3 regions of the Mesorhizobium sp. M0491 genome follow, and region 3 is predicted to be linked to each of the others. Evidence: predicted binding sites of a transcription regulator. Region 3 holds the regulator's gene; each other region holds the start of a gene.
The links. The regulator PhoB, encoded in region 3, activates phosphate uptake and scavenging genes when phosphate is short. The targets are predictions, from matches to a motif close to TGTCATNNANCTGTCAT.
Positions count from the first base shown of each region.

Region 1 (4,403 bases), on a different contig from region 3:
GGCCTACACGCTGTCGGGCCTGTGCGCCGCCTTTGTCGGCGTGCTGCTGGCGGCCCGCATCGGCATCGGCAACCCGACGCAGGCCGAGGGCTGGGAGCTGCAGGCGATCGCGTCTTCGGTCATCGGCGGCACCTCGCTGTTCGGCGCCGTCGGCTCGGTGCATGGGCCGCTGCTCGGCGCCTTCATCCTGGCCACCATCAACAACGGCGCCAACCTGCTCAACGTCAACTCGTTCTGGCAGCGCATCATCACTGGCGCGCTGATCATCATCATCGTCTACTTCGACGGCCTGCGCCGCCGCGGCAAGTAGCGATCCCGCAATCAACCGCCGGCCCGCCACACCAACGGGCCGGCGATTTCATGACTGGATTAGCGCATGAAAGCCGTCCTCTGCCGTTCGCCCGGCGATCTTGTCCTTGAAGACCGGCCCGCACCAGAGGCACCGCCTCCCGGCTGGGCGCTGGTGGCGGTCAGCCATGTCGGCATCTGCGGCACCGACTACCACATTTTCGAGGGCAAGCACCCCTTCCTCGCCTATCCCCGCATCATGGGCCATGAGGTGTCGGGAACGATCGTCGAGGCCGGCGACGGCGTCGATCTTGCCGTTGGTGAGCCCGTGGTGATCAACCCCTATCTTTCCTGCGGCAAGTGCATCGCCTGCCGGCACGGCAAGCCCAATTGCTGCGTCAGGATCGAGGTCTTGGGCGTGCATCGAGACGGCGCCATGTGCGAACGGATTCTGGTGCCGGCGCAAAATCTCTATCCCGCCAACGGCCTTTCGCTGGCCGACGCCGCCGCAGTCGAGTTCCTGGCCATCGGCGCGCATGCAGTGCGGCGCGCCCGCGCCGACCCCGGCGCCCGCACGCTGGTCATCGGCGCTGGCCCGATCGGGCTCGGCACCGCCATCTTCGCCCGCATCGCCGGGCTCGACGTGACGCTGCTCGACATGAGCAGTGAAAGGCTCGCCTTCGCCGCAAATGAGCTTGGTTTCCAGACCCTCGACGGGTCGCGCGGCGCGGTGCCCGATCTGGTCAAGGGAGCGACATCAGGCGAAGGCTTCGATGTCGTCTTCGACGCCACCGGCAACACCCAATCGGTGCAGTCGGCTTTCGCCCATGTCGCGCATGGCGGAACGCTGGTGCTGGTCTCCGTCGTCAAGGACGACATCAGCTTTTCCGATCCGGAATTCCACAAGCGCGAGATGACGCTGATCGGCAGCCGCAACGCGCTGCGCGCCGACTTCGATCACGTCGCCGCCTCGATCCGCAACGGCGCCGTGCCCCTGGCCAAGCTCGTCACACACCGCACCACACTCGCCGGCACGCCGCGCGATCTCGCCCGCTGGGCACACGAGAAATCCGGCCTGATCAAGGCTGTGATCGAGGTCGGATAGAGGCGCCTGTTCGACACGAATTCGGAGATCGTTGAGCGCCCAACTTGGTAGATCTGATGCTTTGGCGACTAGCCGCAACATCCATCGCTTCGTCATCCTATGGCGGAGCGAGGAGCGAAGCGACGCGGCGCAGACCATAGGATCCATGCCGTGACCTGAGAGCGTTGCTTCGGTGCAGAATTCTGCGCCGCTGCGCTCTTCGCCCGAGATCGCGGCATGGATCCTTGGGTCTCCGCGACGGAGCTGCGCTCCTGCTTCGCCCAAGGATGACGACGTTAGCTACAGCGCCGACAGCTTCAGCTCCACCCGCTCGGCCGGGAAGCGCGACTCGGAAAACTGGATCGGCTGGCCGTCCGGCGTGACGTTGACGGCAACCGTGACCAGCACGATGGCGCCCGGCAGCAGGTCGAGGTCGGCAAGGTCCGCCGCATCGGCATGGCGCGCCGACAGCACGGTCGATTGCCGGAGATAGTCGTCGATGCCGAAACGCGCCAGCGATGCGGTGATCGAGCCGGTTTGCGCCATCGCGGCATCGATGCCGGCAAAGCGCCGGGCCTCGAACCAGCCGGCAGCACGCGACACCGGCCGTCCGTCGGCTTCGCCGCGCGTTTCCAACCGGATCACATCGGCTCCCCTGGCAAGGCCAAGGCCCTCGGCAACGCGCTGGCTGGCCGGCTCGATCGACGAGGCGAGCAGGACGATGTGCCGTTCCGTCGTTTGCCCTTGCAGCCCTGTCGAAAAGCGTGTGCGCGCGCCGATCGGATAGGACAGCCGCTTGCGCGACAGTACGAAGGTGCCGCGCCCCTGCTCGGCCCGCAGCACGCCTTCCCTTACAAGGGCCGATATGGCGCTGCGCACCGTGTGACGGTTGACGCCATAGCGTTCTGCCAGCGCCACCTCCGGCGGCAACGCTGCATTCTCCGTGAAATCGCCGATGGCGATCGCATGCAGGATCTTGTCGGCGATCTGCCGCCACAGCGAAACGCCACTGCGCCGCTCGATGCTGTCCGCTGCCAGCCGCCCGACTATCATTGCCCCAACCTTCCAGCGCCCAGTCTTATATCGCTGTCATCCACCCGTCATGGACACGCATTAGATAATAGGTATAATTTGTATAGTTGTCTATATCAATAGACAAATTGACAAAGAGGAATGCTGCTGATGCGAGGACAGGAAGCCCGCGACCAGGCCGAGCGCAAGGCCGCCATGGCGACACTGGCGCAATCCAGCGGCGATGACATCGTCCGGCTCTGGAATGAAGCCGGATTGCCTTCGGAAGCAGAACTGCTGCGCGGCCCCGAGACCGGGCTGGTCACCGTGCGCGGCCGCATCGGCGGCGGCGGCGCGCCCTTCAACGTCGGCGAGGCGACCGTCACCCGCGCCACCGTCCGGCTGCCCTCCGGGCAGGTCGGACATTGCTATGCGCTTGGCCGCGACAAGCAGAAGGCGAAGCTGGCGGCCATCGCCGACGCGCTGTGGCAGGACCCTGCCCGCCGCAATGAAGTCGAGACCGGACTGATAGCGCCCCTGCGGTCGGCTCTGACCGCAGCGCATGAAAAACGCCGCGCCGAGACGGCGGCAACGAAGGTGGATTTCTTCACCATGGTTCGCGGAGAAGACTGATGGACATTGCAGCGCAATCGATAGAGGGCGGTTTCGCCGATCCGGTCTTCAATGCCCAGACGGTGTTCCGCGCCGTCATGGACGCAATGGCGCGGCCAGGCAGCGTGCAGCCGCTGCCGGCCTTCGCCCGCCCGCCGGCGCCGCTCTCGGCGGCCGCCGGCGCCATCGCACTGGCGCTGTGCGATAACGACACCCCGCTCTGGCTCGACCCGGCCCTGCAAGCTTCCACCGCGATCAGATCCTGGCTTGGGTTCCACACCGGCGCGCCCGTGGCCAACACACCGGCCGATGCGCATTTCGCCTTCATCGCGGCCCCGGCCGAGATGATGTCGCTCGATGGTTTTTCGCAGGGCACGCAGGATTATCCCGACCGTTCGACCACGCTGATCCTGCAAGTCGGCGATCTCGTCTCCGGCACGCCGCTGTTGCTTGAAGGTCCCGGCATCGAAACCAGCGCCACGATCGCGCCGGCACAGATGCCGCGCCATTTCGTCGAGCAGTGGAAACAGAACATCAAGCGCTTTCCCAGAGGCGTCGACATCATACTCGCCACCGCTGATGGCATTGCCTGCCTGCCGCGCACGACGCGCATCAAGACGATGGAGGCGTAAGATGTATGTCGCGGTGAAAGGTGGCGAAGCCGCAATCGCCAACGCCCACAGCCTGCTTGCCGACCGCCGCCGCGGCGACCGTTCGCTGCCGGCACTACGTCTCGACCAGATCGTCGAGCAGCTGGCGCTCGGCGTCGATCGGGTGATGAGCGAAGGCTCGCTCTATGATCGTGAACTGGCCGCACTCGCCATCGTCCAGGCGCGCGGCGACATGATCGAGGCGATCTTCCTGGTGCGCGCCTATCGCACCACGCTGCCACGCTTCGGCTACTCCAGGCCCATCGACACCGCCGGGATGCTGGTCGAGCGACGTGTGTCGGCGACCTACAAGGATCTGCCCGGCGGCCAGTTGCTCGGGCCCACTTTCGACTACACCCACCGGCTGCTCGATCCCGAGCTTGCCGCCGGCGCTGACGTCGCCCAGCCCTTGCTGCGCGAGACGGAAGCGCAAGCCATGCCGCGCGTATCGGCGATCCTCGACCGCGAAGGCCTGATCGAACCCGACGGCGACATGCCGCAGGATCACGTCCCCGGCGACATCACCCGCGAGCCGCTCGAATTCCCGATGGCGCGCGACATCCGCCTGCAGGCGCTGTCACGCGGCGATGAAGGGTTTCTGCTGGCGCTCGGCTATTCCACCCAGCGCGGCTATGCCCGCAACCATCCCTTCGTCGGCGAGATCCGCATGGGCGAGGTCGAGCTCGAGCTCGACGTGCCCGAGCTGCCCTTCGCGGTGCCGCTCGGCACTGTCCGCGTCACCGAATGCCAGATGGTCA
Region 1 is NZ_JAMYRE010000043.1:9,253-13,655, forward strand. It holds gene NKI69_RS32650 (ABC transporter permease) at 1-310, shown strand, start outside; gene NKI69_RS32655 (zinc-binding alcohol dehydrogenase family protein) at 377-1,393, shown strand; gene phnF (phosphonate metabolism transcriptional regulator PhnF) at 1,673-2,422, opposite strand; gene phnG (phosphonate C-P lyase system protein PhnG) at 2,555-3,016, shown strand; gene phnH (phosphonate C-P lyase system protein PhnH) at 3,016-3,627, shown strand; gene NKI69_RS32675 (carbon-phosphorus lyase complex subunit) at 3,629-4,403, shown strand, end outside.
Region 1: the regulator PhoB is predicted to act here: its motif matches at 2,460-2,476, upstream of phnF (phosphonate metabolism transcriptional regulator PhnF).

Region 2 (4,403 bases), on a different contig from region 3:
TCGGTCCAGGCGCGCCTGCTCGACCTGCTGCGCGGGCTGGTCACCGACCTTGGTCTCGCGGCCATCGTAGTCACCCACGACCTTGCCGTGGCGCGGCTTCTGTCGCAGCGCATGATGGTGATGAAGGACGGCCGCGTCGTCGAAAGCGGTCTCACCGACCGCGTGCTCGACGACCCGCGCGCGCCTTACACGCAGTTGCTCGTTTCCTCGATTCTGCAGGTTTGACGATGAAGTCTCAAAGCGCGTGTTCGCGAAACCTTGGCGCGAGGCACCCCCCTCTGGCCTGCCGGCCATCTCCCCCGCAAGGAGGGAGATCGGCTGTCCCTGCTGCGTTCACCAATTACCAAGGCTGCAAGAAAAGCGCTGCGGGTGAAGCTGCCAATCTCCACCCTTGCGGGGGAGATGTCCGGCAGGACAGAGGGGGGTGCCTCGCGCCGACACCTCGCAAACACCCGCTTCGAGATTTCACCGTTATTCCGCACATGCAATTGCATTGGCCAGAGGGGGGTGCTGGCCCGCAAACCAACAGCGATTGGAGGACCTTCTGATGCCGACGCCCCTCGTTGTCTCAGACGTCGCCAAGAGCTTCACCATGCATCTGCGCGACGGCATCAAATTGCCTGTTATCGCCGGTGTCTCGTTCTCGATCAGGGCCGGCGAATGCACCGTGCTCGGCGGCCCGTCCGGTGCCGGCAAGAGCTCGATCCTGAAGATGCTCTACGGCAACTACGCCGTCGACGAAGGCCAGATCATCGTCAGCCACGATGACGGGCTGATCGACCTCGCCACTGCCAGCCCGCGCACCGTGCTTGCCGTGCGCCGGCAAACGATCGGCTATGTCAGCCAATTCCTGCGCACCGTGCCGCGCGTTTCGGCGCTGGATGTCGTCGCCGAACCGCTGGTCGAGCGCGGCGAGGATCGCGAGATTGCCCGCGGCAAGGCACGCGCCTTGCTGGCGCAGCTCAACCTGCCGGAGAAACTCTGGGCATTGCCACCTGCGACCTTCTCCGGTGGCGAGCAGCAGCGCGTCAACATCGCACGCGGCTTCATCACCGAGCATCCGATCCTGCTGCTCGACGAGCCGACCGCCTCGCTCGACGCCAAAAACCGCGATGTCGTGATTGAACTCATCGCCGCCAAGAAGGCGGCTGATGTCGCGCTGCTCGGCATCTTCCATGACCACGACGTACGCGAGGCGGTTGCCGACCGCATCATCGACGTCACCGCTTTCGCTCCCGGAAAAATCGCCGCATGACCAGGAAATTGTCCGAGACGCCGCTGGTCCATCCGACGGCGGATGTGCAGAATTCGACGCTCGGCCGCTGGACCGAGATCGCCGACCGCAGCCGGGTGTCGGAAAGCGAGCTTGGCGACTATTCCTACATGATGCAGGACTGCGCCGTCTGGTGCGCGACGATCGGCAAGTTCGCCAACATCGCCGCCAGCGTGCGCATCAACGCCACCAACCACCCGACCTGGCGGCCAACGCTGCACCATTTCACCTATCGCGCCTCGGACTACTGGGACGACGCCGAGCACGAGACAGAATTCTTCGCCCAGCGTCGCGCCAGGCGAGTCACCATCGGCCACGACACCTGGCTCGGCCACGGCTCGACCATCCTGCCCGGCGTCACCGTCGGTGACGGCGCGGCGATCGGCGCCGGAGCCGTCGTCTCGAAGGACGTCGCCCCCTACACCATCGTCGCCGGCGTGCCGGCCAAACCGATCCGTGAGCGCTTCGACCGCCGCACCGCCGACCGTTATCAGGCGCTTGCCTGGTGGGACTGGGATCATGCCAGGCTGCGCGCTTCGCTCGACGATTTCCGGGAACTATCGGCCGAGGCCTTCCTGGAAAAATACGAAGGATAATTCTTCACATCATCGTCATGGCAGCCACATGGCAGGACCTGTTCGATGACTCTCTCAAGCTTTTTCGAGCAGCAGGCTCCCGTGATCGAAATCAAAACTCCCGCCTTCTGCGGCTTCAGGGACATGGAGCACTTCGAGGACCTGCTGGCCCTGGGCCGGCCATAACTCCACACCTGTGGAGCGTAACAAAACTGACATCACCGCGACACGGCAGGTTCATGTGGCTGCGTTAGGCGAGTGCCTGACGATCAATATGGTCCAGACTGGAACCTGCCCCATGTCAGCAAATTCCGCCACGCTCGAAATCCGCGGTGTCAGCCGCCGATTTGGTAAGAACACCGCCGTCAGCGACATCAACATCGCCATCCCACAGGGTCAGATGGTTGGCATTATCGGCCGTTCGGGCGCCGGCAAATCGACCCTTCTTCGCATGATCAACCGTCTCATCGATCCCAGCCAGGGATCGATCTTTTTTGACGGCGCCGAGGTTTCCCAGTTGCGCGGCTCGCCGCTGCGGCGCTGGCAGCGTGACTGCGCCATGATCTTCCAGCAGTTCAACCTGGTGCCGCGCCTCGACGTGCTGACCAACGTGCTGCTCGGCAAGCTGAACCACCGTTCGACCATCACCAACCTGTTCGGCATGTTCTCGCGCGCCGAATGCGCCGAGGCGGTCGCGGCACTCGAGCGGCTCGACATTGCCCGCATCGCGCTGCAGCCCGCAGGCACCTTGTCGGGCGGCCAGCAGCAGCGCGTCGCCATTGCCCGCGCCATGATGCAGCAGCCCAAAGTGATCCTCGCCGACGAGCCGATCGCCTCGCTCGACCCGCTGAACGCCAAGGTGGTGATGGATTCGCTGCAGGACATCAATCTGCGCGACGGCATCACCGTCGTCACCAATCTTCACACGCTGGACACCGCCCGCACCTACTGCAACCGCATCATCGGCATGGCCGCCGGCAAGGTCGTCTTCGACGGCCCGCCGGAAGAACTCAACCGCGAGGCCGTGCGTCTCGTCTACGGCGCCGACAGCAATGGCCAGGAAATCTCCGAGGCCATCACCTCGACCAGCGTTGCCTTCAGCCGAAAGATCGCCGCATCCGCCGGACCGCTCGAGCCCGCATTCCCGGGATACTGAGAGCGGCCTGGATCGACAGCCCGCGTCAAGGGCACCTGTCAAAATCGAGAACGCTGCCGGCGCGGGGCCGGAACCTACAGGAGAGATTACAGATGTTCAGGAAGATGGTTTTCAGCGCCGTTTCGGTGCTCGCCATGGCGACCAGCATGGCCCATGCCGCCGACATGAAGGAATTTCGCGTCGGCATCCTCGGCGGCGAAAACGAAACCGACCGGCTGCGCAACTACCAGTGCCTCGCCGACCATCTGAAGGCCGAATTCGGCTTCGAAAAGGTTTCGCTGTTCCCCGCCGCCGACTATGACGGCGTCATCCAGGGCCTGCTTGGCGGCACGCTCGACTTCGCCGAACTCGGCGCTTCCGGCTACGCCAGCATCGCTCTCAAGGACCCGAAGGCGGTCACCCCGATCCTCACCACCCAGCAGACCGACGGCGCCACCGGCTACTATTCGATCGGTCTGGCGCTGAAATCCTCGGGGATCACCGATATCAAGTCGGCCAAGGGCAAGAAGCTCGGCTACGCCGATCCGGATTCGACCTCCGGCTATCTGATCCCGCTGACCCAAATCCCGAAGGACACCGGCGCTTCGAACGAAACCTTCTTCGCTTCGACCCAGTTCAACGGCGGCCATGAGAACAACGTTCTGGCCGTGCGCGACGGCAAGGTCGATGTGGCGGTGGACGATTCCTCCGGTATCGGCGACTTCAAGGACGGCTACACCTCGGGCACCTTCCACAAGGAAGTCGCCAAGGGCGCCGTCGACCCCAACGACTTCGTCGAAGTCTGGCGCTCGGGCCTGATCCCGAACGGCCCGCTGGTCGTGCGCACCGCGCTCGGCGACGAGATGACCGCCAAGCTCGCCAACTTCTTCACGCAGTTGCCGAAGAAGGACAAGGCTTGCTTCGAAGGCGTCGAAGGCGGCGACTTTACCGGCTACGTCCCGGTTAAGGCGGACTTCTACAACGTCATCGTCGAAGCCCGTAAGGCAGCCATTGGCGGCTAACGGCGAAATCAGGAAGGGCGGCGTCGAGAAAACGCCGCCCTTCTTGCATGTCCGATCATGACCCTTTCCGTGACAGCCCCTTCCGGCGCCACTCACCAGATGGCCGACGCCTGGCGTCGCCAGACGTCCTTGCGCCGGCTCTACACCGCCATCGGTGTCGGCCTTCTCATCATCGCGCTCGGCAGCACAATGTGGTTCGCCGACGAGGCCAATGCCGGGCATTTCTTCGACCGGTTGCCGCATTTGCTGGACTTCCTGAGCTGGCTCGTCCCCAAGGACTGGAACGATGTCTGGCGGGCGATGTTCGACATCGCTTCCCCGCATGACACCGGCACCCAGGAATTCAACTTTCCGCTTGGCCGCTCCTATGTCTGGGGCAGCTTCTACATCCCCGAATA
Region 2 is NZ_JAMYRE010000043.1:15,782-20,184, forward strand. It holds gene phnK (phosphonate C-P lyase system protein PhnK) at 1-225, shown strand, start outside; gene phnL (phosphonate C-P lyase system protein PhnL) at 548-1,255, shown strand; gene NKI69_RS32700 (DapH/DapD/GlmU-related protein) at 1,252-1,869, shown strand; gene phnC (phosphonate ABC transporter ATP-binding protein) at 2,147-3,004, shown strand; gene phnD (phosphonate ABC transporter substrate-binding protein) at 3,097-4,005, shown strand; gene phnE (phosphonate ABC transporter, permease protein PhnE) at 4,063-4,403, shown strand, end outside.
Region 2: the regulator PhoB is predicted to act here: its motif matches at 2,051-2,067, upstream of phnC (phosphonate ABC transporter ATP-binding protein).

Region 3 (4,403 bases):
CGCTGCTTGAGCGACCTTTACACCATCGTAGGTCCAGACAAGCTCATCCTTCGTCCAGAGCAGGCCATAGGTGTGGAAACCGTCGGTATCCGCAACGTTCACCGTTGACGAAACCTTCGTGTGCGCTCCCGTCTCATTGGAATGCGCCGTCATGTAGAGCGTGTTCGGGTCCTGGCCGCGCGTTTCGACAACGTCCAGCTCCGGCGGCCACGATCCGTCCTCCGGAAGCAGCCAGAACGCCGGCCAGGCTCCGGCTGTTTCAGGAAGATCCGCCCGCATTTCGAAATAGCCGTAGGTTTGCGAGAAGGTGTCGTGGGTCGTCAGGATCCCCGAGGTGTATTCGTAGTTGTTGATCAGAGGCTTGATGTCCTCCGGCGCCTGCGCGGCGGTGATGGTGAGGACGCCGTTCTCAACGCTGAACGGATGGACCGAACTCGTCGGGCCATAATTGGCGTCGATATACCACTGCAACTCACCATTGCTGCTCAACGTGCTGCCGTTCGGCGCTCCCCACCAGAAATTGGAATTCCAGGTGCCGTCCTGCCCGTCCCGAAGGCTCAGCGTGTTGAAATCGTCGGAGAAGGACAGCGTCATTGCGGACTTGTCGATCGGAAGTTCGAACTGGGTGGGCTGCAGCTTGTCGATGGTCGTATTCTTGAACACCAGGATCTCGTCGGATCCGAGGTTCAGCATCACGTTCGATTCCACCTGGACCATCTGTGAACGGACGGCATCGAACGAAGTGAAGTCGTAGCCGTCAAGCCGGACCGCATCGGTCGCACCGAAGTCGAAGATAAGATCGCTTCCATTACCTTTGGAGATGGCGAAAGTATCGGCGCCATCGCCGCCGATCAGGACATCATTTCCCTTGCCGCCATCCAGCGTCTGGTGACCCGACCCGCCCTTGATGATGTTGTCCACCGCATTTCCGAACGCAAATCGGTTGGTGCCGGTAACGACGAGGTTCTCGAAATTGTCGGGGAGCTTGTAGCTCATCCATGTGTCGATCGTGTCGATCCCTGCCCCAGGATCCTCGACCACCTTATTGTTGGTGGAATAGAGATGATAGTAGTCGTCGCCGGCGCCACCGTAGATCGTGACAGTGACGCCGGTGTCTCCCCAGAAGGAGTCGTTGCCGGAGGTGCCATGCAGTTCCGGTCCAGACCCGGTGGCCGAGAACCAATGAGTGGAAGCGCCGGTGTAGGCAAGAGGGATGCCCTTGGCATTTAAGACCGTGCTCATCAGAAATCCTTCCCAATGGTGCCCGACCTGGTCAAAAGTCCGGCGACCGCTTCCAAGCAACGCTGCAAAGAACGAGATCGTTCCACAGAATCGTCATTAGATCCGAGATCGCGTTGAGAAATCGACAGACGAGCAATGAATAAAGAGGAGAGGACTCGCAATAATTTGAAGTAATTTATTAAAATTGTATATTTCTGCAGAATACGCGTCATCCGACGAACGTATATCTAAATTAACTCAAAGTCATTCTTGCGTGGCTTTCTGGTCGGAGCCTGCGGGCAAGATGGCGACGTACCAAGTAATTCGCCGTGGTTCCTGCGGCCAGCCGGGGCCCAATAGAGAGTTTGGGAGATCGAGGAACGCGAGAAGCTGCCTGTCGCTTTGGTCCAAATGCAGTCATTCGAAACCTGATGAGGATGACCGCTCCTGTCGTCACGTGCTCGCTCCCCATCGATGAGACGAGTGCAACATTCCACCGGCTGTTGGCGACCGCGTGCTAATCGAGTTTTCCCGATCTATCGGGACGGAACAGCCACCTAGTCTTCCCTGATCGCGTAGCCCGCCCCACGGATCGTGCGGATGACATCAGGCATGCGGCCGTTGTTGACCGCCTTGCGCAGCCGCCCGACATGTACGTCGACCGTGCGCTCGTCAATGTAGATCGTTTCGCCCCAGACATTGTCGAGCAACTGGCTGCGCGAGAACACGCGGCCTGGATGGCGCATCATGAATTCGAGCAGGCGGAACTCGGTCGGCCCGAGCCGGATCTCGCTCTTCTTGCGATAGACCCGGTGCGACTCGCGATCGAGCACGATGTCGCCGACCTTTAGCACGCTGGACAGCACTTCCGGCTTGGCCCGGCGCAGCAGCGCCTTGACCCTGGCCATGAACTCCGGCGTCGAGAAGGGCTTGACCAGATAGTCGTCGGCACCGGTCGACAGGCCGCGCACGCGGTCGCTTTCCTCGCCTCGCGCGGTCAGCATGATGATCGGCAGCCGCTCGGTCTCGGGACGCATTCGCAGGCGCCGGCAGAGTTCGATACCGGAAACCGCAGGCACCATCCAGTCGAGCACCAGAAGATCGGGAACGTTCTCCTGCAGCCGGATTTCGGCCTCGTCGCCGCGCGTCACCACCTCGACCTGGTAACCTTCGGATTCAAGATTGTAGCGGAGCAGCACGCCTAGCGGCTCCTCATCCTCCACCACCATGATGCGTGGTGCGATCATCGGCTGGTCACCCCTGTTATGCCGCTGGCGCGGACATTGCCGTCTCGTCCTGCTTCGGACGATTGGCTGGCAACTGCGTGCCGGTCAAAACATAATAGGCATTTTCGGCGATGTTGGTCACGTGATCGCCGATCCGCTCGAGGTTCTTGGCGCAGAACAACAAGTGCGTGCACGCCGTGATGTTGCGGGGATCTTCCATCATGTAGGTCAGCAGCTCACGGAACACCGAGGTGTATTTGACGTCGATGCGTTCGTCATTGTTTCTGAGCGTGGCAAGCGCTGCCGGGTCGGCGGCGGCATACTCGTCCACGACCCCCTGCACCTGGATCAGCACCAGTTGCGCCATCGCGTCGATCGAATGCGAAAGGTCGTGCGGCGTGACACTCAGCCCGACAGTGCCGACGCGCTTGGCGATGTTCTTGGCAAGGTCGCCGATGCGCTCAAGGTCGCCGGCCATGCGGATCGAACCGACCACCGCACGCAGATCGTTGGCCATTGGCTGGCGCTTGGCGATCAGCGTGATGGCGCGATCGTCCAGCTCGCGCTGGCGTGCATCCATGATGGCATCATCGGAAACCACGCGCTGCGCCAGCGCATTGTCCGAATTGAGCAAAGCCCTGGTCGAGCCACTGACCATCGAGCAGGCGAGATCGCCCATGTCGCGGATCAGCTGGCTGATCTGCTCCAGATCCTCATCGAAAGATGCGACGGTATGTTCACCCATGATCTTCGTCCCTCGTATGCCTGAGCTCAGCCGAACCGGCCGGTGATGTAGTCCTGGGTGCGTTTGTCGTCGGGGGTGGTGAACATCTTGTCGGTGGCGCCCTCCTCGACCAGATAGCCTAGATGGAACATCGCGGTGCGCTGCGACACGCGTGCTGCCTGCTGCATCGAATGGGTGACGATGACGATGGTATAGTTCTGACGCAGTTCGTCGATCAGTTCCTCGACGCGAGCAGTGGCGATCGGGTCGAGCGCCGAACACGGTTCGTCCATCAGGATCACCTCGGGTGACACGGCGATGGCGCGTGCAATGCACAGACGCTGCTGCTGGCCACCGGAAAGACCCGTGCCAGGTTCTTGCAAACGGTCCTTGACCTCGTTCCAGATCGCCGCCTTCTTCAGGCTCGACTCTACGATCTGATCCATGTCGGCCTTGCGCTTGGCCAATCCGTGGATGCGCGGACCATAGGCAACGTTCTCGTAGATCGATTTGGGGAACGGATTGGGTTTCTGGAACACCATGCCGACGCGCGCCCTGAGTTCGACGACATCGATGTTCTTGTCGTAGATGTCTTCTTCGTCGAGCGTTATCTTGCCGGTTACCCGTGCTGAATCGATGGTGTCGTTCATGCGGTTGAGGCAGCGCAGGAAGGTGGACTTGCCGCAGCCGGAGGGGCCGATCAGCGCCGTCACCTGGTTCAGGCGGACGTCGAGATCGACGTCGAACAGCGCCTGCTTCTCGCCATAGAACACGCCGACCTTGTCGCCGCGCATTTTGATTACTTCGTTCGACTTCATCTTGTCGCCCACTGCGTTTTCAAGGGACTGTTCGGTCATGATGTTCATACCAAGATGCCTTTTTTCTACCAGCGCCGCTCGAACCGACGCCGAAGCACGATCGCGGTGATGTTCATGGCCATGAGGAAGACGAGCAGGATGATGATGGCGCCCGACATGCGCTCGACGAAGGCGCGTTCGGCCTCGTTCGCCCACATATAGATCTGCACCGGCAGCGCGGTGGCCGGATCGAAAGGCGTCGTCGGTGGATCGGCGACGAAGGCGACCATGCCGATCAGCAGCAGAGGCGCGGTTTCGCCGAGCGCACGCGCCAGACCGATGATGGTGCCGGTGAGGATGCCGGGCGCGGCAAGCGGCAGGATGTGCTGGAACACCATCTGCATCTTGGAGGCGCCAAGACCGAGAGCCGCCGAG
Region 3 is NZ_JAMYRE010000015.1:78,108-82,510, forward strand. It holds gene eglC (endo-1,3-1,4-beta-glycanase EglC) at 1-1,242, opposite strand, end outside; gene phoB (phosphate regulon transcriptional regulator PhoB) at 1,779-2,468, opposite strand; gene phoU (phosphate signaling complex protein PhoU) at 2,485-3,192, opposite strand; gene pstB (phosphate ABC transporter ATP-binding protein PstB) at 3,219-4,037, opposite strand; gene pstA (phosphate ABC transporter permease PstA) at 4,055-4,403, opposite strand, start outside.